Regions from separate parts of the Pseudoduganella lutea genome, predicted to be linked through region 3. Evidence: predicted binding sites of a transcription regulator. Region 3 holds the regulator's gene; each other region holds the start of a gene.

Evidence for each region. Region 3 encodes sigma-54, which starts transcription at its own class of promoters, with help from an activator protein. Its sites were predicted from a motif close to TGGCANGNAANCTGCTTT; they were not measured.
Region 1: EWM63_RS15790 (pilin) is a predicted target of sigma-54. The motif match lies at 1,248-1,265, and genes of this name have one in related genera.
Region 2: adh (aldehyde dehydrogenase) is a predicted target of sigma-54. The motif match lies at 2,386-2,403, and genes of this name have one in related genera.
Region 4: EWM63_RS15605 (ANTAR domain-containing response regulator) is a predicted target of sigma-54. The motif match lies at 3,829-3,846, and genes of this name have one in related genera.

Annotation. Positions count from the first base shown of each region.
Region 1 covers NZ_CP035913.1:3,727,155-3,733,017, forward strand. The annotation lists gene sucD (succinate--CoA ligase subunit alpha) at 1-367, shown strand, start outside; gene EWM63_RS15785 (FHA domain-containing protein) at 528-1,118, shown strand; gene EWM63_RS15790 (pilin) at 1,315-1,794, shown strand; gene EWM63_RS15795 (hypothetical protein) at 2,054-2,641, shown strand; partial or broken gene EWM63_RS15800 (cyclic pyranopterin monophosphate synthase MoaC) at 2,659-2,862, opposite strand; gene EWM63_RS15805 (hypothetical protein) at 3,071-4,000, shown strand; gene EWM63_RS15810 (hypothetical protein) at 5,353-5,661, shown strand.
Region 2 covers NZ_CP035913.1:5,270,631-5,276,493, reverse strand. The annotation lists gene EWM63_RS22585 (MBL fold metallo-hydrolase) at 1-370, shown strand, start outside; gene EWM63_RS22580 (DUF779 domain-containing protein) at 415-795, opposite strand; gene adh (aldehyde dehydrogenase) at 813-2,333, opposite strand; gene EWM63_RS22570 (nucleoside recognition domain-containing protein) at 2,506-3,441, opposite strand; gene EWM63_RS22565 (glutathione peroxidase) at 3,533-4,078, opposite strand; gene EWM63_RS22560 (hypothetical protein) at 4,142-4,393, opposite strand; gene EWM63_RS22555 (mechanosensitive ion channel family protein) at 4,848-5,863, opposite strand, start outside.
Region 3 covers NZ_CP035913.1:2,479,748-2,485,610, reverse strand. The annotation lists gene EWM63_RS10520 (KpsF/GutQ family sugar-phosphate isomerase) at 1-95, shown strand, start outside; gene EWM63_RS10515 (KdsC family phosphatase) at 95-634, shown strand; gene lptC (LPS export ABC transporter periplasmic protein LptC) at 660-1,253, shown strand; gene lptA (lipopolysaccharide transport periplasmic protein LptA) at 1,285-1,878, shown strand; gene lptB (LPS export ABC transporter ATP-binding protein) at 1,879-2,640, shown strand; gene EWM63_RS10495 (RNA polymerase factor sigma-54) at 2,726-4,201, shown strand; gene hpf (ribosome hibernation-promoting factor, HPF/YfiA family) at 4,293-4,649, shown strand; gene EWM63_RS10485 (enoyl-CoA hydratase/isomerase family protein) at 4,857-5,863, shown strand, end outside.
Region 4 covers NZ_CP035913.1:3,680,631-3,686,493, forward strand. The annotation lists gene EWM63_RS15585 (TauD/TfdA dioxygenase family protein) at 1-748, shown strand, start outside; gene EWM63_RS15590 (ABC transporter substrate-binding protein) at 769-1,764, shown strand; gene EWM63_RS15595 (ABC transporter ATP-binding protein) at 1,766-2,602, shown strand; gene EWM63_RS15600 (ABC transporter permease) at 2,599-3,474, shown strand; gene EWM63_RS15605 (ANTAR domain-containing response regulator) at 3,857-4,456, shown strand; gene EWM63_RS15610 (CmpA/NrtA family ABC transporter substrate-binding protein) at 4,490-5,635, shown strand.

The sequences.
Region 1 (5,863 bases), 1.2 Mb from region 3:
ACTGGGCCTGGGCCAGTCGTCGGCCGTGGGCATCGGCGGTGACCCGATCAACGGCCTGAAGCACATCGACGTGATGCGCATGTTCAACGACGATCCGGACACCGACGCGGTCATCATGATCGGCGAAATCGGCGGTCCTGACGAAGCCAACGCAGCGCGTTGGATCAAGGACAACATGAAGAAGCCGGTCGTCGGCTTCATCGCTGGCGTCACCGCGCCTCCGGGCAAGCGCATGGGCCACGCCGGCGCGCTGATCTCCGGCGGTGCCGATACCGCCGAAGCCAAGCTGGCAATCATGGAAGAGTGCGGCATCACCGTGACGAAGAACCCGTCCGAGATGGCCAAGCTGCTGAAGGCAATGCTGTAATAACGGCAATGTGCTCCGCTTTTGCGGAATAATGACGGGGGCTTCGGCCCCCGTTTGTTTTGGTGAACCGACACCAACCATGCTCCTACAGCTGGGCTGGTTGCTTAACAACGTCGGGGACAGTCCCCGAATTTTTACAACAGTCTGTGGAGGCGATGCGTTGGCGAAGATTTTGATTTCCCGCGATGGCGTGCTGGAAAAAACCGTGCAGCTGACGAAAGAGCGCATGACGATCGGCCGCCACCCTCACAACGACATCGTGCTCGAACACCAGACCGTGAGTGGCGAACATGCGGCGATCACGACGATCCTCGACGATTCCTTCCTGGAAGACCTGTATTCGACGAACGGCACGTTCGTCAACGGCCACCGCGTCGGCAAGCATCACCTGCAGCATGGCGACACGCTCAAGCTGGCCAAATACAGCATCGACTTCGTGGCGGATGGCATCCGCCCGATCAGCGGCATTCCCGCCATGCCCCTGGTATTGCCGCCGGCCCGCATCGAAGTGTTGAACGGCAGCAATGCCGGCCGCACGCTGGAATTGAACAAGCCCCAAACCACCCTCGGCCGCGCAGGCGTGCAGGTGGTCGTCATCACGCGCACCGAAGCCGGCTTCGCCGCTGTCCATGCCGAAGGCGATCGGATTCCGCTGCTGAACGACGCGCCACTCGGTAAGCTGCCGCATCCCCTTGTGGACGGCGACGTGCTCGATCTTTCCGGTACGCGCATGGCATTCCGGCTGGGCTGACAAAATTCGTCAGGTGACGGCGCGGGAGCCTGACAATCTACGGACATGAAAGTGACGGAATTTGTCACTATTTCCAGCGAGAACTATCATAAGTGGCCTTTTTCGGCATGGAAATAGATCAAGCCGGGCTGGCACGGTGATTGCTCTACTTCAATCATCCCAACCCGTTTCGTTTTTTACCTGAAGGAGCAACACCATGAAATCCATGAACCAGAAAGCCCAAGCCGGTTTCACCCTGATCGAACTGATGATCGTCGTGGCCATTATCGGTATCCTGGCTGCCGTGGCGATTCCTGCCTACAGCGACTACACCGTGAAGGCCAAGATGGCCAACGCCGTGTCCGCAGCCGACTCGCTGAAGACCGCCGTTGCCGTGTGCGCCCAGGAAGCCGGCGGTTCCCTCGATGATTGCGATAACGGCAGCGGCGGCATCCCGGCAGCCAACGCCTTCACCGCCACCAAGGAAGTTGCTTCCGCTACCGTGACCAACGGCGCCGTCGCGCTGACCCTGGCTGCTACCGGCCTGGGCACCAACGTCGATGGTCGATTGATCACGTTCACGCCGGCACTGGCGGCAAACGGTTCGGCCATGACCTGGGCGATCACTACCACGGTGACGAACACCGCGGCAGCCGCAGCCATCACGAAGAACAGCGTGACCCCGCCGGCGAACTAATCAAACCAGCAGCAAACCAAAACCGGGCAACAGCCCGGTTTTTTTATGTCTGACAACCTCGTCATTCGCTTGGCAGTCAGCGCTTGCACGCCTTGTCGATGCCCGAAGAAAGTACGACCAGCCTGTCAAAAAACAGGTTAATCTGTCTTTGTCTTGCATATTGCGGCGATCGATACCAAACCCGGCAGTACAAGCGAAAGGTGCCCGCTGGCAGCCATGGCGGGGCTCACCGAACCCAGCCATCCTTGAAAGGGTTGCCATGCGTGCGCTATTGATTGCGGCAGGGACGGGACCGGATGCAAAAAACCTCCAGCGGGTCGGCATTCATCTGCGGGGCAGCATTTATGCCGGCGATGCGATGGTATTCAAGACGGTCGTGGTGCCAAGCCCGACCTCTCCACCGAGTGCATTCGTTGGATTCCTGCCCATCACCAGCCCGCCCAAAGGGCGCACCAGCACCGACTTCTACGAGTACCTGGCGGAAGCCAAAACTTTCATCTGCATCGCACACAACGGTGCACTCGACGGTCCCATTCTTTCCGACGAATTCAGCTCGTTCAAGGAGATGCAACCGTGGCATACCGACACCACGGGGACGACGCTGTGGGATGGCGGCGCGCTGTTCTGGAAGACCGTGGGATGGGCGCCGAACACCCGGAGAATTCTCCTCCTGGGCTGCAACTCGGCAAATCACTATGCCAAATGCGTCAACGACGTGGCCGGGATACCTGTCTTCGGCTTCATGAACAGTTGCGCGGCAGCCGATAACGCAACAATGGAGAGACACGTCGGCAGTATCGAAACGACCGGGAAAAGTTTCGGCATGGCCCGGGTGCCGCCAGCCTGATGGGCCGGGGAATCAGCTCAAACCGTCGCCGACCAGTCCCCCGACTTGCCGCCGTGCTTCTCGCGCACGCGGATCTCGCTCATCACCATTCCCCGGTCCACGGCCTTGCACATGTCGTAAATGGTCAGCAGCCCCACCTGTACGGCCGTCAGCGCCTCCATCTCGACCCCCGTTTTCCCGTAAGTCTCGACCTGCGCCCGGCAGTGCACCGAGGAAGCGGCCATGCTTAGAAACGATTCTTGGCCCACAAATGGGACAAAAATGGGACAGAGTCCCTGGTATAAGTGTAGCACTTGGCTACGTGGTTGTGCTGATGACGTTACCGGCTTTTATACCCGTTCATCTCGTAGTGTCTTTGCTGCTCAACAAGCAGTAGAATATTTATGGGCCCTTACATTAGGGATCGGAACATGTTGTACGAGGAAGATCGTGGCACGTAAAAACCGGATTTCACACGCTTTGTACTTGAAGGACTGGGACTTCAAGAAAAAGGATATTGCTACTTTAGAAGAAACAGCAGAGGCCATTGCACCTGGAGATTACTTGCAGGAAATGAAAGATGGTATATTCTGTCCAACTTGCTATACTCCACTTTTCCGCTCTCCATCTGATAAGCCCTTTTTCTCGAACAGACGCAATGCTCGATATAATCATTACGAATCCTTCTTGCATGTGCCTTGTCCACTTCGGGCTCCCAAGGCAATTGCGTTAAAATACGACTCGGAAGAGCTTGCGCGACAGGCAGTAGAAAATGGTGAGCTTGCTGTAGTACATTCTTTTCAAACGGCAGCGCCAGATGTAGATGCACAACAAGTTGGTGCCGGTGGTGTGGGTTATTACCAGGATGCTGATGGGCCCGTTGGCTCTTATCCAATATCACGGCACAAGGGAGAAAGTTTTAGGCTCCCAACAAAAATATCGGCCGTATCAAGTATATGTCGAAGGTTTGACTTAAATCTAAATAAGTACTATCTATTGCCGGGTCGAGCTGTTGCACTACCCTTGACAGAAGAATTGCTAGACCTTGCAACTATAACTGAAGAGGACCCGAATCCCAGATTGTATTTCGCTAAGATTTTGCATTCCGATAGAATGGGGGCGAATGATGTTGTTCATTTGAGGATGACTTACTTCAAGTGCAATCCGAAAGTAAAAGATTTCTGTTTGAAAGCAACGATTGCTGAGCAACGAGAAAAAGGTATTGACGATGAGGTACGTCATCGCTATGTTCTCATTTGGGGCGCTGTCACGGCTAGCGGGATAGGACTGTGTATAAATAGACCTAAATGGGGTGAGTATGCACTTCTCCCGCAAAAATACGAACCGCTTTTGCCAATTGCGGAAGAATCCTCTATGTGAGGGATAAGACCATCAGTAACTTAACCACTTGATTTATATCTTTAGTGCCCTCTGCTCTAAAGGCACATGCATCCCAAGCTGGGATGAGAAGAGAGCCCAAAGCCGGAGACCCTGCTGGCATTCGCTTCTAATACCTCATTTTATGAAGGGTGAAGCTACCGTCAAACGGTAGAGTGTAGACCAGCCTGAGCCGGGATCGGCTGCGAAATAGCAAGAAGGTTCAAATTACATAAATGATTCTCGCACTTGCCTTCCTCGGGTCGCCGTCCGACGGTAACTAACCGGGGCTCTTGATCCTTTCAAAATATAACCTAAACGCCACTTGAGGTATCGCAAATCTGTCCCGAATCCCCGTCCTATGATGATGATGACAGGAGGGGACCTGGACGATATCGAACGGCTGAAGGCAGCAGCGATGGAGCACGCGTTCTTTGCTCTAGTTGTCGAGCTAGACCGAGCGCATACGGCCCCATTCACACATTGTTTCATCGCTGAGTATGGGAAGCCCATACAGGATGTGCTTGCCCGAGTCGGAGAGTCCATAACCGCCGATCACGGTACCCAAGACAAATTCGCTACCGGCTTCCCTTTCCTTGTCCGCGACTGACGGTACGGTCGAGCGGGAAATGCCGGTACTCGTCCGTGTGTAGCACGCGATATATGAGATGTGGAGCTATTCCGGCAGAGCGGAGGTACGCCTCAGCCTCTTTAACTCCGAGCATCTGCTTGTAGACCATCCCAACCTGGATATATTGGGCCGTGAGTTCGTCAGTTCGAGAATTCATGGTGTTGCCTCGTTGCTAACAAATTCGACAGCTTAGCGATTTCGACTAGAAACTGGCGTACGTTTGCACCCGTTCATCGGAACTTGGTCGACGGCAATGTCGGATTGGTCTCTGCCCCGAAAACCTACAAAAAAAATCCGGCCTCGTGTCTAGTTGATGCCATTGTCTTTGCCTATCAGAAATTTATCGACGGAATAGCCGCAATAACGGTTGCGTTATCGAATAGGGTTTCCTGGCTATCGCGAATAGCCCTGGGAGTTGGTGAAATACCCCTGCAAGCGTTTTATTGATGAGTTAATGGGGAGTTAGCAAGAATCTGCTATAGAGCCTCCAAAGGCCATTTGGAGGCTCTGTAGGGATTCGCAATAACGATTGCGTAGTTGAATAGGGTTTCCTAGCCGTGGCAACGTGGGTTATCTTGCTGCGAAAATATCGATGGGGCGTTGGTTGGCGGGAGAGACGGAGAGCGCCGCGTCGCGTGGGACCGTTGCTGGTGGACAGCGTTAGGAGCAACTAGACAGCCTGTCGGGCGATGACATATGCTAGGGCATCGTTACTGGAGAAGCTATGGCAACCCGTTCGTTCAAGTCAATTAGTCCGCAGGAACTAGAAGCTGCTATTGCATCCGCTGTCGCTTCAATCACAGGCACGGACGTAAAAGCGGCCATTTCCGGTTGGAGAGAACTAGGGCTTGATATGTCGCTGTTCAGCGGCACCGATAAATTTGAGCTTCAGCTTTCGCTTACTGTCGGTCAATCTTACGGCGAATCTAGAGCCCCATCAGGTGCCCAGAGAGCAACTGGCGCTGGCGGCTTCTCCCCGAAGAGCGGCGATGATGACTTCGAGCTTGATGAAGATGGTCAGATAAAATTCTAGCTTGGTCCGAGCTACTACACTGTGTCAAAAAGAGCCACCCGAAGATGGCTCATGCTACTTACCGCTTCGGTGGTTTTGGGACAGGAATACGCTCTTTCACCGATTCGCGGGGATTGCGGTCCGCTTGCTTCTTAGTGATGAACTGGCCGTCAACAGCGCTACGGTGGGCCACGCGGGTTGGGGTCTTGCTGGTTGCCATGAT
Region 2 (5,863 bases), 2.8 Mb from region 3:
GCTGGCCGACTTGCTCGGCGAGGCGATGGGCATCGTCTTCCAGGCACCGGGCATGAAAACCGTCTATGTCGTGGGCGATACGATCTGGCAGCGTGACGTCGACCAGGCTCTGGCAAGGTTCAAGCCGGACGTGATTGTCCTGAACGCCGGCGACGCCCGCGTGGTGGGCTTCACCGGCTCCATCATCATGGGCAAGGACGACGTGCTGCACGCCTGGCAGCGCATGCCAAACGCCACCATCGTTGCGACCCATCTGGATGCGATCAACCACATGACGCTGAGCCGCAAGCAATTGCAGGAGCATGTGACACAGCACGGCGTCCAGGACCGCGTGCGCATTCCGGCCGACGGCGAAATCCTGAAGTTCTGAAGCGCGGCCGGCCACGGCCGGCCGCGCCTTCCCACGGCTGGGCACTAGCGGCCGGAACCGCCCGCCCGCAGCCGTTCGCACTCCTCGTCCGTGAACAGGCGCGAGCGCGTCAAGAACCGCCGGCCCGTGCCGTTATCGAGCGAGAACATGCCACCGTTCCCCTCGACCACGTCGATGATCAGTTGCGTGTGCTCCCAGTAGGCGAACTGCTCGACGCCCATGTAGAACGGCGCCCCATCGAGCTCGCCGAGGCGGACATCCGTGTCGCTCACGTTGAATTCGCCATCCGGATAGCACATGGGGGCGCTGCCGTCGCAGCAACCGCCGGACTGGAAAAACATCAGCGGGCCATGGCGCCGCCGCAGCTCACCGATGAAGGCCAGCGCGGCGGGGGTCGCGGTCACGCGGGGGACGGGGTCCGTCATCGCGTCGCCGTGCGCCATCAGAAGAAGCCCAGCGCCTTCGGGCTGTAGCTCACCAGCAGGTTCTTCGTCTGCTGGTAATGGTCGAGCATCATCTTGTGGTTTTCGCGGCCGATGCCCGACTGCTTGTAGCCGCCGAACGCGGCGTGCGCCGGGTACAGGTGGTAGCAGTTGGTCCACACGCGGCCGGCCTGGATGGCGCGGCCGACGCGGAAGGCACGGCTGCCGTCGCGCGTCCACAGGCCGGCGCCCAGGCCGTACAAGGTGTCGTTGGCGATGCGCAGCGCGTCCGCTTCATCCTTGAACGTCGTCACCGAGACCACCGGGCCGAAGATCTCTTCCTGGAAGATGCGCATCTTGTTGTCGCCCTTGAACACGGTGGGCCGCACGTAGAAGCCGCCGGACAGGTCGCCCTCGTGCGTGGCGCGCTCGCCGCCGGCCAGTACCTCGGCCCCTTCCTGGCGGCCGATATCGAGGTAGGAAAGGATCTTTTCCAGCTGTTCCTGCGACGCCTGGGCACCGATCATCGTGTTCGCATCGAGCGGGTTGCCGGCCTTGATGCGCGCCACCCGGTCCAGCGCCTTCTCGATGAATTTGTCGTAGATCGATTCCTGCACGAGCACGCGCGACGGGCATGTGCACACCTCGCCCTGGTTCAGCGCGAACATGGCGAAGCCTTCCAGGCACTTGTCGAAGAAATCGTCGTCCGCATCCATCACGTCCGCAAAGAAGATGTTCGGCGACTTGCCGCCCAGCTCCAGCGTCACGGGGATCAGGTTTTGCGCCGCGTATTGCATGATCAGGCGGCCCGTAGCCGTTTCGCCCGTGAAGGCGATCTTGGCAATGCGCTTCGAGGAGGCCAGCGGCTTGCCCGCCTCGAGCCCGTAGCCGTTGACGATGTTGAGCACGCCAGCCGGCAGCAGGTCGCCGATCAGTTCGACCAGCACCATGATCGACGCGGGCGTCTGCTCGGCGGGTTTCAGCACCACGCAGTTGCCCGCCGCCAGCGCCGGGGCCAGCTTCCACACGGCCATCAGGATCGGGAAGTTCCAGGGGATGATCTGGCCCACCACGCCCAGCGGCTCATGGAAATGGTAGGCGTAGGTTTCATGGTCGATCGTGGCGATCGACCCTTCCTGCGTGCGGATGCAGCTGGCGAAATAACGGAAATGATCGATGGCCAGCGGCAGGTCGGCCGCCTTGGTTTCGCGGATCGGCTTGCCGTTGTCGATGGTCTCGGCGGTGGCCAGCATGTCCAGGTTCTGTTCCATGCGGTCGGCAATGCGGTTCAGGATATTCGCCCGTTCGGCCGGCGATGTCTTGCCCCATGCTTCCCGGGCGCCATGGGCGGCGTCCAGCGCCAGCTCGATGTCCTCGGCCGTCGAGCGGGCCACCTCGCAGAACGGCTGGCCCGTGATCGGGGTGACGTTGGCGAAGTATTCGCCCTTGACCGGCGCGGTGAAGCGGCCGCCGATGTAGTTGTCGTAGCGTTCGCGGAACGGGTTGGCCACGCCCAGTTTGCTGATGTCGGCAAGATTCATGTCGTCCTCGTTTCTCTGTTGGAGTAAGGGAACGCTTGCGCATGATGCAGGGTCTGCAAGCGCCATGCCATCCTGTTTCCGGTCTGGTGCCGGCGAGATGTCACCTGGCGATTATTTCACAAAAGCGCCGCGATGCGGCATCGCACCGGCTGCCCGGGCGCCGCCAGGGCCGCTACCCCAGCAGCACGTGGGCCACGGTGCGCGCCGCGATGCCGACGCAGCCGCCCAGCACCGCGGGCAGGCACACCTTCGCCACGCGCTTGCCGGCGGAGATGAGGATGGCGACGCCGGGAAGGTCCATCGTGTGGATCAGCCAGCCCGCGCTCTGGTTCACCAGCAGTGCATTGGCGGTGCCGTCACGGTGCATGTCGCCCAGCAAACCAAAGACCGCCGTGCCGCCGGCAAGCGCCTTCGTCAGCGTCAGCAGGACGAGGCTGGGGTCGATGGACGCGGCTTGCAGCAGTGGCGCGAGCAGCCCGGTCAGCCAGGCGAACAGCCCGAGCTCGCGCAGGATGGTGATCGCCACCAGCGACAGCACCAGCATCGGGATCACGCCGACCGCGATGCGGAATGCTTCGGCGCCGGCGCGGTTGATGACATCGAGGATGCCCTTGCCGTCTTCGGCGACCGGATGCTTGAGGGTTTCGTCCATCGGCTTCTCGCGCGTGGACAGGGCGCGGCCGAAGCCGTAATACGTGGCCGCGGCGGCCAGCAGGCCGCCGGCCACCGACACGGCGAGCGCCAAGCCAAGCCGCAAGTCCAGCGCGGCCATGGGGAACATGACGTTGGCCTGGCCCATGGCGAAGACCATGGCGAGCGTCGCGGCCAGGTGCCGGTCCGACGCGCCGCGCTGCTCCATCATCGCCAGCGTGGCGATCGGCGCGGCAAAACTCACAAAGCTGATTTGCAGGGCGGCGAACACGCTCAGGCCCGTCAGGCCGACCGGCTTCAGCACGGGGGCGAGTTTCGCCACCACCCAGTCCACCACCCCGCGCGCTTCCAGCAGCCGCATCAGGGCCAGCATGACGACCATGATGGGCAGCAGGATGAACAGCGACAGCTCGACGGCCGAGCGGCCCGCCTTCAGGACGATGTCGATCAGTTCCATGGAACGCTCCGTGATCCGTGGCCGCGGGGTCGGCGGCGCGGGACGTCAATACCCGACGCATCGCTGCGGCAGGCGTGCGGTGGCGGTTAGCTTACGGCCTGGCGAGTTCGGCGTCGATGGCAGCCACGAGGCTCGGGTCGTCCGCCGTGACGTCCGGCGCGAAACGGCCGACGACGTCGCCATTGCGGCCGATGAGGAATTTTTCAAAGTTCCACAACACGTCTTCCTTGCGGGCCGGGTGCACGCCGTACTGCGTGAGCTTTTCGCGGAACGGGCCGTCGCCGGTGGCCGCCGGCTGCGCCGCGACCAGCGCGGCATACAGCGGATGCTGCGTGTCGCCCAGCACGGAAATCTTGGAATACAGGGGGAACTTGACGTCGTAGTTCAGCGAGCAGAAGGCGCTGATGTCTTCGTCGCTGCCCGGCTCCTGGCCCATGAAGTCGTTGGCGGGAAAGCCCAGCACTTCGAGGCCCTGCGCGCGCTTTTCCTGGTACAGCGCTTCGAGGCCGGCGTATTGCGGCGTGAGCCCGCACTTCGAGGCGACGTTGACGACGAGGAGGACCTTGCCGCGGTGCGCGGCCAGTGTGTCGTCGGTCCCGTCGATGCGTTTCAGGGCAATGTCGTGCAGTGCGGCCATGGCATTCCTTTCAATATTGGACAGGCCATTGTACCGGCGCGGCGCGCTTTGCGCCGGCGCGACTCAGAGGAATGGCCAGCCGAGAATGCGCCTGGCGTGCAGCATGGAGCGCAGCGCCAGGTAGCCCACCGCGGCACCGAAGGCCACGAGGCTGCGCAGGTCGCCCATGAACGCCAGCCAGAAGCCCCCCACGGTGACGGCCGCGACCGCGACCATCAGCCACGTTTCGATGCTGAGGAAAAACGGGAGCGCCGCGCGGCAGGCGCGCAGGACGAGGGCAATGGCTTCCCGGAAGGTGGTGGCTTCGCTGTTCATGGTGCGGGATCGATAGCGGCTGGACGGAACCGGGTATCTTACGCCAAATCAACTAAGCTGGCCACTCTTGCATGGTGCGAACCGGGGTCTGACCCCGATTCAGGGAAATATTGCCATAGATCGGGGTCTGACCCTAATGCCGTTCAGTTAGCAAAGATCGATGGAGTTTGCGGCGCTAGCGTATTGGTGTCGGACACCGGCCTCTTGGTGGCTTGGCAGGGGTTTCGCGAAGCATGCTTCGCGCCTGCCAAGCGGTGAAGGCATGCATGCCTTCACTCCTTCCGGACACCGGTTTTCCGCTCAGGAATTCGGCAACATCAGGCGAAAACCGGTGTCCGACACATTTTCCGGATAAAGCGCCCGGAAAAAATGTCCGACACCAGGCACGCTAGTGCCAACCCAAATGGTCACGTCGCCTTAACTTAACGACATTAGGGTCCGACCCCGGTCTGCATTACCGCGTCGCCTCTTCCGGTTCGGCAATGGCGGCAGCTTCGTGCGGATGCGACAGCAGGATGGTCTGGTTGGGGAATGCCAGGTCGATCCCCGCCGCTTCGAGCCGCTCGTAGATGGTCAGCAGCAGCGTTTCGCGGATGACGACCTGCACGTCGAATTCGCGCACGTCGATATAGGCGAACACGTCGATGTTGAAGGAGCGCTCGCCGATGCTGCCCAGCCGGGCCCGGGCGCCTTCGGCGATGTGCTCCTCCTCGGCCAGCACCTGCTGCACGATGGTGATGGCTTCCTTCAGCTTCGCCGACGGCGTTGCATGGTCCACGGCGATGACGGGATTGAACAGAAAGCGGTCGCGGTCCGCGAAGTTCTCGATCTGGCGTGCCGACAGGTCGCCGTTCGGAATCGTCACGACCGTGCGTTCGCCCGTTCGGATGCGGGTCGAGCGGATGCCCACGTCTTCCACCGTGCCGACCACGTCGCCGACCTTGATGAAGTCGCCCACCTGCAACGGGCGGTCGGCGATCACGGTCACGCTGCCCACGAGGTTTTCCACCGTCTTCTGCGCGCCCAGCGCCAGCGCGATACCGCCGATACCGAGTGCCGCGATGCCCGTGGTCACGTCGATGCCGAAGGTGTCGAGGATGCCGATGCCGGAGAACAGCAGCAGCAATACCTTCACGGTGCGCCGCAGCAGCGTGATGACGGAAACGATCTGCCGCCGCCCCTGCCGGCGCATGCGGGTGATGACGAGTTCGGCGATCGCATCGACGAGGCGCAGCCCGAACCACACGACCGCGATGACGGTGACGATGCCCGTGTAGCGCAGCAGGGCCTGGCGCGCCACGATGGCGACGGGCAGCTGGTCCGCCCAGTTGTAGAACACGGCCACGGCGACGACGAGGCTGAACGGCGGCAGCGCCGCCTCGATGAAGCGGTAGGCGCCATTGGCCGCGGGGTCGGTCACCATGCGGCGCACCGCGGCGATCATGAGCACGGACAGTATCCACAGGCCGC
Region 3 (5,863 bases):
AGCACCGCATCAACCAGATGCTGGTGGTCGACGACGCGGGCACGCTGGTCGGCGCGCTGCACATCCATGACCTGACCCGTGCAAAGGTGATCTGATGAGTGAAACATATGACGTGGCCAACCTCGAACGGGCCGCGAAGGTCAAGCTGTTCATCTTCGACGTCGATGGCGTGCTGACCGATGGCGGCCTGCACTACGGTGCCGAGGGCGAAGCGTTCAAGACGTTCAACGTGCAGGATGGCCTGGGCATCAAGCTGCTGCAGGAATCCGGTGTGCTCACCGGTATCATCAGTGCGCGCCGTTCGCCGCAGGTGGCGGCCCGCGCCAGGGACCTGGCGATCGAGTTCGTGCACCAGGGCGGCCATGACAAGCTCACGCCGTTCAAGGCGCTGCTGGACCAGTTGAACCTCACTGAGGAACAGGTGGCCTTCATCGGCGACGACGTGGTCGACATTCCGATCCTGTCGCGCGCCGGTTTCGCGGTGGCCGTGCCGAATGCCCGGCCGGAAGTACTGGCGCGCGTGCACCACGTGACGCAGCACCGCGGCGGCCATGGCGCGGTGCGCGAAATCTGTGAATTCGTGCTGCGCGCGCAGGGCAATTACGAGCGTGTCATGGCCCAGTTCCTGGCCTGAGCGCTGACGTCTACAGGGAGACAGGATGCGTAACCAGCGAACAGCACACCGCTACCGGCTGTCGATCGGCATGGTCCTCGCGCTGCTCGGCGCGCTGGGCTCGTTCTGGCTGCTCGAGCTGATGAACCGGGCCGGCGGGGAAATGGAAGCCGGCATCAAGGTCGACGAGCCCGACTACATCGTGGAGCGCTTTTCGTTCGTGCGCATGTCGGAGACGGGGCAGCCCAGCTACATCATCTCGGGTGACAAGCTGACGCACCGGCCGTCCGACGATTCGTCGGAGATCGACAAGCCCGTGGTGCGCAGCATTTCCGGCGACAAGCCGCCGATGGATATCCGCGCCGAGCATGCACGGGTCGACGAGGACAATACGCGCGTGACGCTGACGAAGAACGTGAACATCCACAGGACAGCGTCACCCGCCGCGCGGGAAATGCACCTGGCCACCGAGCTGTTGACGATCTATCCGGACGAGGACCGCATGGAAACGGACCGGCCGGTGCGCATGCAGAGTGGCGGCGCGACCGCCACCGGCGTTGGCATGAAGGCCAACAATGCCACGCGCCAGTTGCAGCTCGGCCAGGGCACCATCGTGTATCCGCCCCGTGCGCGGCAGTGAAGCAAACAAGAATCGCAGATAGGAATCGAAGATGAAGAGACTCATATTGTCGGCGCTGCTGCTGCTGGGCGCGGCGGGCTTTGCCGCCGCCGAAAAGGCAGACTCGTACAAGCCCACCGAGATCAACTATGGCCGCCTCGATGCGGACGACGTGAAGCAGGTCTACACGTTCACCGGCGACGTGACGCTCACGCGTGGCACGCTGCGGATGAAGGCCGACAAGGCCGTGGTGACCTACACGCCGGACGGCTACCAGCTGGCCACGCTGACCGGCGGCGGCAAGAAGGTGGCGTTCCGCCAGAAGCGCGACGGTGAAGGCGACCAGTGGATGGAAGGCGAAGCGGACCGCATCGAATACGACGAAAAGGCCGAACTGGTGAAGATGTATTCGAAGGCCAAGATCCGCCGCCTCGAAGGCACGAAGCCGAGCGACGAGGTGGAAGGCGAGTTCATTTCGTACGACAGCCGCCGCGAGTTCTTCAGCGTGCGCAATTCCAGCACGGGCACCGACAAGCCGGGCGCCGGCCGCGGCACGATGGTGATCCAGCCGAAGCGCACGGCGCCGGCTCCCGCATCGACTCCCGCCACCACGCAACCGCCGGCCGCGCCGGCAGCGGGGAACTAGATGGCGCGCGAGCAGCAAGATTGCAGCAGCACGCTGATCGTGCGCGGATTGCAAAAGAGCTATGGCAAGCGCCAGGTGGTGCATGACGTGTCCCTGCAGGTGGCCTGCGGCGAAGTGGTGGGCCTGCTGGGCCCGAACGGTGCCGGCAAGACCACGTCGTTCTACATGATCGTGGGCCTGGTGGCGTCGGACGCCGGCACCATCGATCTCGACGGTACCGACATCTCCAGCCTGCCGATCCACAAGCGCGCCACCCTCGGCCTGTCGTACCTGCCGCAGGAAGCATCGGTGTTCCGCAAGCTGACCGTGGAAGAAAATATCCGCGCCGTGCTGGAGCTCCAGAAGGTGGACGGCAAGGCGCTCGGCAAGGCCGAGATCGACAAGCGCCTGAATGCGCTGCTGGCCGATTTGCAGATCGAGAAGCTGCGCGAGAACACGGCGCTGTCGCTGTCCGGTGGCGAGCGCCGCCGCGTGGAGATCGCCCGCGCACTGGCGACCAATCCCCGCTTCGTGCTGCTGGATGAACCGTTTGCCGGCGTGGATCCGATCGCCGTGATCGAGATCCAGCGCATCGTGCGCTTCCTGAAGGAACGCAGCATCGGTGTGTTGATCACGGATCATAACGTACGTGAAACGCTGGGCATCTGCGACCGGGCGTATATCATCAATCAGGGCAGCGTACTGGCCTCCGGCCGGCCCGATGACATCATCGCCGACGAGTCCGTCCGCCGTGTCTATCTTGGTGAGCACTTCCGCATGTAACCGCGTCGACCGCGTTGCGCCACGCGTTGTTCCACTGATAATGAGCATAAACCAGCCGTCTTGAACCAGCAGCCATGAAACAGCCATGAAACAGTCCTTGCAACTGCGCACTTCCCAGCACCTCGCGCTGACGCCGCAATTGCAGCAGTCGATCCGGCTGCTGCAATTGTCCACGCTGGAGCTGCACCAGGAACTCGAACAGCTGCTGACCGATAATCCGCTGCTCGAGCGGCTCGACGATCCGCTCGACCGTTCCGTGCGCCTGCTGGGCGATGGGGCGATCAACACCACGCAGGCGCCGGGCGAGGCGCCGCCCGAAGGCGGCCCGCCGCAGGATGCGCCGGCCGCCCCGGAACCGGAGCCCTACGAGGGCGGCGAAGGCGAAGGCCTCGACCCCGGTGCCGGCGATACCGACTGGAGCAGTGCGGGCAGTGGCAAGGGACCGGACGACGACGATGGCCGCCCCCAGCTCGAGGCAAGCCATCGCAGCCTGCGCGAACACCTGATGGAGCAGATGCGCGTGACGGTGCTGGAGCCGCGCGACCGCGCCCTGGTGGAGCTGATCATCGATGCGCTCGACGATAACGGTTACCTCGAGGAGAGCCTGGAAGATATCCATGCGCGCATGCCGGAAGAGCTGGAGATCGAGTTCGACGAATTGCGCACCGCGCTGAAGCTGCTGCAGAGCTTTGATCCGGCCGGCATCGGTGCGCGCAACGCTTCCGAATGCCTGGCGCTGCAGATCCGCCGCATGCCGGGCGTGCCGCTGGTCACGCGGCGGATGGCGCTGTGCATCGTTGAAAAACACTTGCAGTGGTTTGCGCAGCGCGACTTCAACAAGCTGAAGAAGGCACTCGATTGCGACGATGAAGACTTGCGCGAAGCGCAAGCGGTGATTCGGCAGTGCAATCCGCATCCGGGCGCCGCCTTCGCGGCCGACGTGTCAGACTATGTCGTACCGGATGTCGTGGTGAGGAAAGGACGCAATGGCTGGATCGTCACGCTCAACAATGACGTGATGCCCCGCCTGCGCGTGAATGCGCTGTATGCCAGCCTGCTCAAACAGGGCAAGGGCGAAACGCAGATGAATGCGCAGCTGCAAGAAGCCAAGTGGCTGATCAAGAATATGCGCCAGCGCTTTGACACGATCCTGCGCGTGGCCCAGGCCATCGTCGAGCGGCAAAAGAACTTTTTCTCGCATGGCGCGGTGGCAATGAGACCCCTTGTGTTGCGTGAAATAGCTGATACACTGGGTCTTCACGAGAGTACTATCTCTCGGGTAACAACTCAAAAATATATGCTCACCCCGCATGGCATGTTTGAGTTGAAGTATTTTTTTGGCAGCCACGTCGCAACCGAAGCTGGTGGGGAAGCTTCCTCGACTGCGATCCGGGCGCTGATCGTGCAATTCACAGGAGCCGAAGACCCGAAGAACCCTTTATCCGACAGTAAGATTGCGGACATGCTGGGTGAACAAGGCATGGTGATTGCGCGACGCACTGTTGCCAAATATCGCGAAGCATTGAAAATTCCCCCAGTCAGCCTCCGCAAGTCCTTGTAAGCAATCTGTAGTGTATGGGTTCCTCTGCGCCGCCGCATTTTGATGGCGGAAGCCGCACGAACCTGGATTGATCTTCTTTAGGAGTGTGTGTATGAATCTGACCATCAGTGGACACCATATCGACGTAACCCCTGCCATTCGCGAGTATGTGCAGAACAAGCTGGAACGCGTTAGACGGCATTTCGATCAGCTGATCGATGTAAGTGTGATCCTGAGTGTAGATAATCTCACCGAGAAAGAAAAAAGGCAGAAGGCGGAAATCAACCTGCGCATGTCGGGCAAGACCGTGTTTGTCGAAAGCGTCGCGCAGGACCTGTATGCGGCCATCGACTCGCTGATCGACAAGCTGGACCGGCAGGTCATGAAGCACAAGGATAAAGTGCAAAATCATAATCATGAAACCATCAAGCACCTGAGCGAGATCGAGATTCCCGCGTCACCCGCATAACGCCGGGTGCAGGTCGCAGCCGGCTGGCTGCTGCAACAGAAGGGCGCGCAATGCGCCCTTTGTTACGTCCGCACCTCACCGCATCCCGGCAGTTCACCGCAGTTCACGGCAGTTCACCTTCAGTTCCTCTTCAGTTCACCTTTTACACCCACACGATCCGCATCCATGGCTAGAATGAGGCCAATAACGACAACGATGCGAGACACCATGACCGACCACGTCCATACCAAGGTGCGCAATGGCACCGGCTTCATCACGCTCGACCGACCCAAGGCATTGAATTCGCTGTCGCTCGACATGATCCGCACGATCACCGGCACGTTGCTGGCCTGGCGCGACGACAGCGACATTGCCGCCGTCGTCGTCCGCAGCACCACCGAAAAGGCGCTGTGCGCCGGTGGCGACATCCGCTTCTTCCATGCGGCCGGTACAGCGACGCCGCAAGGCGGCAGTGCGCAGATCGAGGATTTCTTTACCGAGGAGTATGCGCTGAACTACCTCGTGTACTGCTTTCCCAAGCCCTACGTGGCCCTGATGGATGGCGTGGTGATGGGCGGCGGCATGGGCATCGCCCAGGGCGGGCCGCACAGCAGCGTGCGCGTGGTGACCGACCGCACGCGGCTGGCAATGCCCGAGGTGAACATCGGCCTGTTCCCCGACGTGGGCGGCAGCTATTTCCTGTCCCACGCGCCAGGCAAGCTGGGCGTGTACCTGGCGCTGACGGCGCTGACGATCGGCGCGGCCGACGCGATGTATTGCCGGCTGGCCGATCACTATGTGCCGGCGGCCGAGCTGCCGCAACTGGCCGACCTGGTCGGCTCCACGGCCGGGGCGGGGCTGCGCGAGGCGGTGGGCATGTTCGGACGCTCGCTGCGCGACGAGGCCGGTCCTTCCGAGCTGCAGGCGCACCGCGCGCTGATCGACGACCATTTCACCCAGCCCTCGGTACCCGACATCGTGGCCTCCCTGCGCCGCGACGATCATCCGTTCGCGCAGAAGACGCTGGCCGCCATGGAGCGCCGCTCGCCGCTGATGATGTGCGTGACGTTCGAGATGATACGGCGCGGCGCAACGATGGGCGTTGCCGATTGCCTGCGGATGGAACGCAACCTGGTGCGCCGCACCTTCGAGCATGGCGAGATCATCGAAGGCGTGCGCGCGCTGGCGATCGACAAGGACCATGCGCCGCGCTGGAACCCGCCGACGCTCGATGG
Region 4 (5,863 bases), 1.2 Mb from region 3:
CGCCCACCTCGAACACCATGTACTGGTGTTCCGGGACCAGCGCATCACGCCGCAACAGCAGGTGAATTTTTCCCGCCTGTTCGGTCCCTTGCAAATTCATGTGCTGAGAAATTTCCAGCTGGCGGGGCACCCGGAAGTCCTCGTCGTGTCGAACGTCGTTGAAGACGGCAAGCCGATCGGTCTCGGCGACGCCGGCCATTTCTGGCACTCCGACCTGTCGTACAAGGAAAAGCCCAGCCTGGGCTCGATGCTGCACGCGCAGGAATTGCCGGCGCAAGGCGGCGACACGCTGTTCGCCAACATGCACCTGGCCTGGGACACGCTGCCCGAGGCGGTAAAAAGCCAGGTCCGCTACGCCAGGGCGGAACACAGCTACCTGAAGCAGTATTCCGAACTCCAGCGCCGCAGCCCCTGGCGCCCGAACCTCACGCAGGCGCAGATCGATGAAGTGAAACCGGTCGTGCATCCGGTGGTGCGCACGCACCCTGAAACGGGGCGCCAGGCGCTGTTCGTCAGCGAGCATTTCACCACGCGGATCGTCGGCATTCCCGAAGATGAAAGCGCCTCGCTGCTCAAGGAGCTGTTCGCGCACAGCGTGCGGCCCGAGCATGTGTACCGCCACCAGTGGCAGCCGCACGACATGGTGTTCTGGGATAACCGCTCGCTGATGCACCTGGCCGCCGGCTGCCCGGCCGACCAGCGCCGCAAGCTGTATCGCACCACCATCGAAGGCGACGTGCCTTACTGACACCTACCAGAACAGAGACAATGAAACCACTGAAGATCGCCGCAGGCGCGCTTGCGCTCGTCCTCGCCACGGGCGCCCATGCCGAAGGCACCATCCGCATCGCCCAGCAATTCGGCATTCCGTTCCTGATACTGAACATCGCCCAGGAGCAGAAGCTCATCGAAAAATACGCCAAGCAGAACGGCGTGGACGTGAAGGTCGAATGGACGCAGCTCTCGGGCGGCGCGGCCATCAACGATGCGCTGCTGGCAGGCAGCGTCGACATCGCCGGCGCCGGCGTCGGTCCGCTGATCACCGTCTGGGACCGTACGAAGGGGCGCCAGAACGTGAAGGGCGTGGCATCGCTGGGCAGCTTCCCGTACTACCTGGTCACCAACAACCCGAAAGTAAAATCGATCGCGGACTTCACCGAGAAGGACCGCATCGCACTGCCTGCCGTCACGGTCTCCGTGCAATCGCGCATCCTGCAACTGGCGGCGGCGCAGAAATGGGGCGACAAGGAATTCGCCCGGCTGGACAAGTTCACGCAGACGCTGCCGCACCCCGATGCCGCCGCGGCCATCATTTCAAATGGCACCGAGATCACGACCCACTTCGCCACGCCACCGTTCCAGGAGCAGGAACTGGCCCAGAACCCGAATGCCCGCGTGATCCTGAAATCGTATGAAGTGCTGGGCGGTCCGTCATCGGCCACGCTGCTGTACGCCACCGAGAAATACCGCAAGCAGAACCCGAAGACGCTGCGCTCCTTCGTGCAGGCACTGGCCGAGGCGGCCGACTACGCGGCAAAGAACCCGGAAGGCGCGGCCGACATCTACCTGAAGGCGAACAAGAGCAGTATCGATCGCGCCCTGCTCGTGAAGATCTTCAGGAACCCCGAAGTGCAGTTCAACATCGCGCCACAGAACACGCTGAAGATCGCGCAGTTCATGCACCGCGTGGGCGCCGTGAAGAACAAGCCGGCCACGTGGCGCGATTACTTCTTTGAAGAGCCGCTGGTGGCGAAGGGGAGCTGACATGGCACCGCTGCAGGTCGTTCGCCCTTCCTCGCCCCCGGGCGCGCTGCTGAGCGCCCGCGGCGTCACCCTCGAATACCGCAGCGGCGGCAATGCCGTGCGTGCCACGCAAGGCGTCGACTTCGACGTGTTCGCCGGTGACCGCTTCGTGCTGCTGGGGCCTTCCGGCTGCGGCAAGTCGTCGCTGCTCAAGGCCGTCGGCGGCTTCATCGAACCCGCCGCGGGCACGATCACGCTGAACGGCCAGGCCATCACGAAGCCGGGGCCGGACCGCATCTGCGTCTTCCAGGAATTCGACCAGCTGCCGCCATGGAAGACGGTGCTGGAAAACGTGATGTTCCCGCTGCTGGCGTCGAAAAGCTGCGGCCGCGCCGAAGCCCGGGAACGCGCGCGCCACTGGATCGCCCGCGTGGGACTGGACCGTTTCGAGAACGCGTACCCGCACACGCTGTCCGGCGGCATGAAGCAGCGCGTGGCCATTGCCCGCGCGCTGGCGATGCAACCGGCCGTGCTGCTGATGGACGAGCCCTTCGCCGCGCTCGACGCCCTCACGCGTCGCACGATGCAGGAAGAGCTGACGAAACTGTGGGAGGAATCGCCGTTCACGCTGCTGTTCGTCACCCACTCGATCGAGGAAGCGCTGGTGGTCGGCAACCGCATCCTGCTGCTGTCGCCGCATCCGGGCCGCGTGCGCGCGGAGCTGAACAGCCACCAGTTCGGCTTGCACAGCGGTGGCGGCGCCGAATTCCAGCAGGCCGCGCAGCGCATCCACCAGCTGCTGTTCGGCCAATCCCCGGCGGCGCAGCCCGCCCATGACGATGAAAGGATCGCCCTGTGAGCAATCTGGCCCCACCGATCCGGCAAGAGTTTCAATATGACCTGGCGCCCGCCGCGCCGGCATCGCTGCAGCGGCGGCTCCCGCTGGTGCAGCGCCTGTGGCAGCAGGGCTGGCTGCGCAAGACCGTGGTGCTCGCGGTGCTGGCGCTGCTGTGGGAACTGGCCGCGCGCTGGCAGGACAACGACCTGCTGTTGCCCACGTTCGTGCAGACGGCGCGCGCTTTCTTCGAAGGCCTCGCCAACGGCGAGCTGGTCGAGAAAATCCACGTTTCGCTGACCGTGCTGGTGCAGGGCTACGTGGCCGGCATCGCCCTGGCGTTCGTGCTGACCGCGCTGGCCGTCTCCACGCGCCTGGGTCGCGACCTGCTGGAAACGCTCGTCGCCATGTTCAATCCGCTGCCGGCCATCGCGCTGCTGCCACTGGCCATGTTGTGGCTGGGCCTCGGCAACGCCAGCCTCGTGTTCGTCATCGTGCATGCGGTGCTCTGGCCGCTCGCGCTGGGCACCTACGCCGGCTTCCAGTCCGTGCCGGCCACGCTGCGCATGGCGGGCCGCAATTATGGGCTCGGCGGGCTGCCGTTCGTCATCCAGATCCTGGTGCCCGCTGCGCTGCCGGCGATCGTGTCCGGACTGAAGATCGGCTGGGCCTTTGCTTGGCGCACGCTGATCGCCGCGGAACTTGTGTTCGGCGCCTCGTCCGGCAAGGGTGGCCTGGGCTGGTACATCTTCCAGAACCGCAACGAGCTGTATACGGACAAGGTCTTTGCCGGCCTGGCGGCCGTGATCCTGATCGGGCTCGCCGTCGAACACCTGCTGTTCGCCGCGCTCGAGCGCACTACCGTGCAGAAGTGGGGCATGCGTTCAAATAGTTGAGGGTCTGTTCCTAATGCCGTTCGGTTAGCGGAATTCGACCTAGCTCGCGACGCTAGCGTATTGGTGGCTTCACAGGGGTTTCGTGGAGCCTGCTCCACGCCTGGGAAGCGGTGATGGCATGCATGCCATCACTCCTCCCGGACACCGGTTTATGGTGTCGGACCGCTGCGGCGGACCGACCGGTTTTCGCATGATGTCGCCGATTTCCTGAACGGAAAACCGGTGTCCGACACATTTTCCGGATAAAGCGCCCGGAAAAAATGTCCGACACCAAGCATGCTAGTGCCAACCCAAATGGTCACGTCGCTTTAACTGAACGGCATTAGGAACTGTCCCGGGTTTTGCTCACCACTCTGGCACATTTATTGCTCTGCAATAGGGCATGAGCCGTCATCTCCGCATCGTCGTAGTTCACCCTCCTCACGAAAGTGATGCGTCGCTGCGTGCCGCCGCGCTGCACGAAGGCCTTCACGAGGCCGGATACGAGCTGGTGGCATCGCTGCCGGCCGATTTTCATCTGCCCGAGGAGATCGCCCGCCTGCAGCCGGACATGATCATCGTCGATGCCGAGTCCGATGCGCGCGACGTGCTGGAACACATCGTCGTGGCCACCCGCGACGAGCGCCGCCCCATCGTCATGTTCACAGAGGACGACAAGCAGTCGTCGATGGACGCGGCGATGGAGGCGGGCGTCTCGGCCTACATCGTCGCCGGCCTGAAGCCGGAGCGCATCAAGCCGGTGCTCAGCGTGGCGCTGGCGCGCTTTCGCAAGGAGCAGAAGCTGCTGGACGAGCTGCAGGACACGAAACTCAAGCTGGCCGAGCGCAAGGTCGTCGACCGTGCCAAGGGCCTCCTGATGAGCCGCCACGGCATGACGGAGGAGCAGGCCTACCAGCGCCTGCGGACGATGGCGATGAACAAGAACCTGAAGCTGGCCGAGATCGCCCAGCGGATACTGGATGTGGAGGACTTGCTGGGTTGACGCGCTGTCAATGCGCACCTGGCCGGAGCAGTCATGCAAATCGAAAAAACAACCGTCAACATAGGCTTCAACCCGCTGACCGACTGCGCCTCGGTCGTCATGGCATCGATGCTGGGCTTCGACGAGAAGCACGGCATCCGCATCGTGCTGTCCCGCGAAACGTCGTGGGCCGGCGTGCGCGACAAGCTGATGACCGGCGAACTCGATGCCGCGCACGCCCTGTATGGCCTTGTCTACGGCACCCAGCTGGGCATCGGCGCGCAGCCGCGCGACATGGCCGTGCTGATGAACCTGAACCGCAACGGGCAGGCCATCACGCTGTCGCGCCGCCTGGCGGAGCAGGGCGCCACCGATGGCGCGTCGCTGGCCACGTTGATGGCCAGGGACGTTGGCGAGCCCCGGCGCAAGTATGTCTTTGCCCAGACTTTCCCGACCGGCACGCATGCGATGTGGCTGTATTACTGGCTCGCCGCCCATGGCATCCATCCCATGCAGGACGTGCGGGCGATCACCGTGCCGCCATCGCAGATGGTCTACAACCTGGCCGAGGGCCATATGGACGGCTTCTGCGCCGGCGATCCCTGGGGCCACCAGGCCGTCATCGACGGCGTCGGCGTCACCGCCGCGGCCAGCCAGGAGATCTGGCCCGACCACCCCGAGAAAGTGCTGGGTGCCTCCCTCGACTTCGTCCAGGCGCACCCGAACACGTGCCGCGCGCTGATCGCCGCCGTGCTGGAGGCCAGCCGGTGGATCGACGCGAGCGATGAAAACCGCCGCGCCACGGCCGAAATCATCGCCGCCGTGCCGTTCGTGAACACCGACAAGGCGGCGATCCTGCCCCGCATGCTGGGCCGCTACGACAATGGCATCGGCCGCGAGTGGCAAGACGAGCACCCCATGTGCTTCCACCAGGATGGCCAGGCGAACTACCCGTGGCTGTCGGACGGCATGTGGTTCATGACCCAGTTCCGCCGCTGGGGGCTGCTGAAAACCGACCCGGATTACCAGGCGGTGGCGCAGTCCGTCACCCAGCTGCGGCTGTACCGCGAGGCGGCCGAATTGGCCGGCGTGGCAGTGCCGGCCGGCGTGCTGCGCAGCTCGACGCTGGTCGATGGCCACACCTGGGATGGCACGGACCCGGCCCGCTACGCGGCCTCCTTTGCCATCCACCAGCGCTGAACGCTGCATTGCACCATAAGCGGGCGGCGCTGCACCGCAAACTTGCACGCCGCTCCCCATTTGCCTCCCCAATCCCCCGCGTCGCTGCGTCGCTCCCTCTGTAACGAGCTGATAAGACAGCTGGCACGCCTCTTGCAAAGTACAGGGCAAGAGGTCAATGACGATCTCCCGAACATTGCATGGCCGTCCCAATGGCGGGGCGGCATCAGGACAACGGCGTCCGAGCAG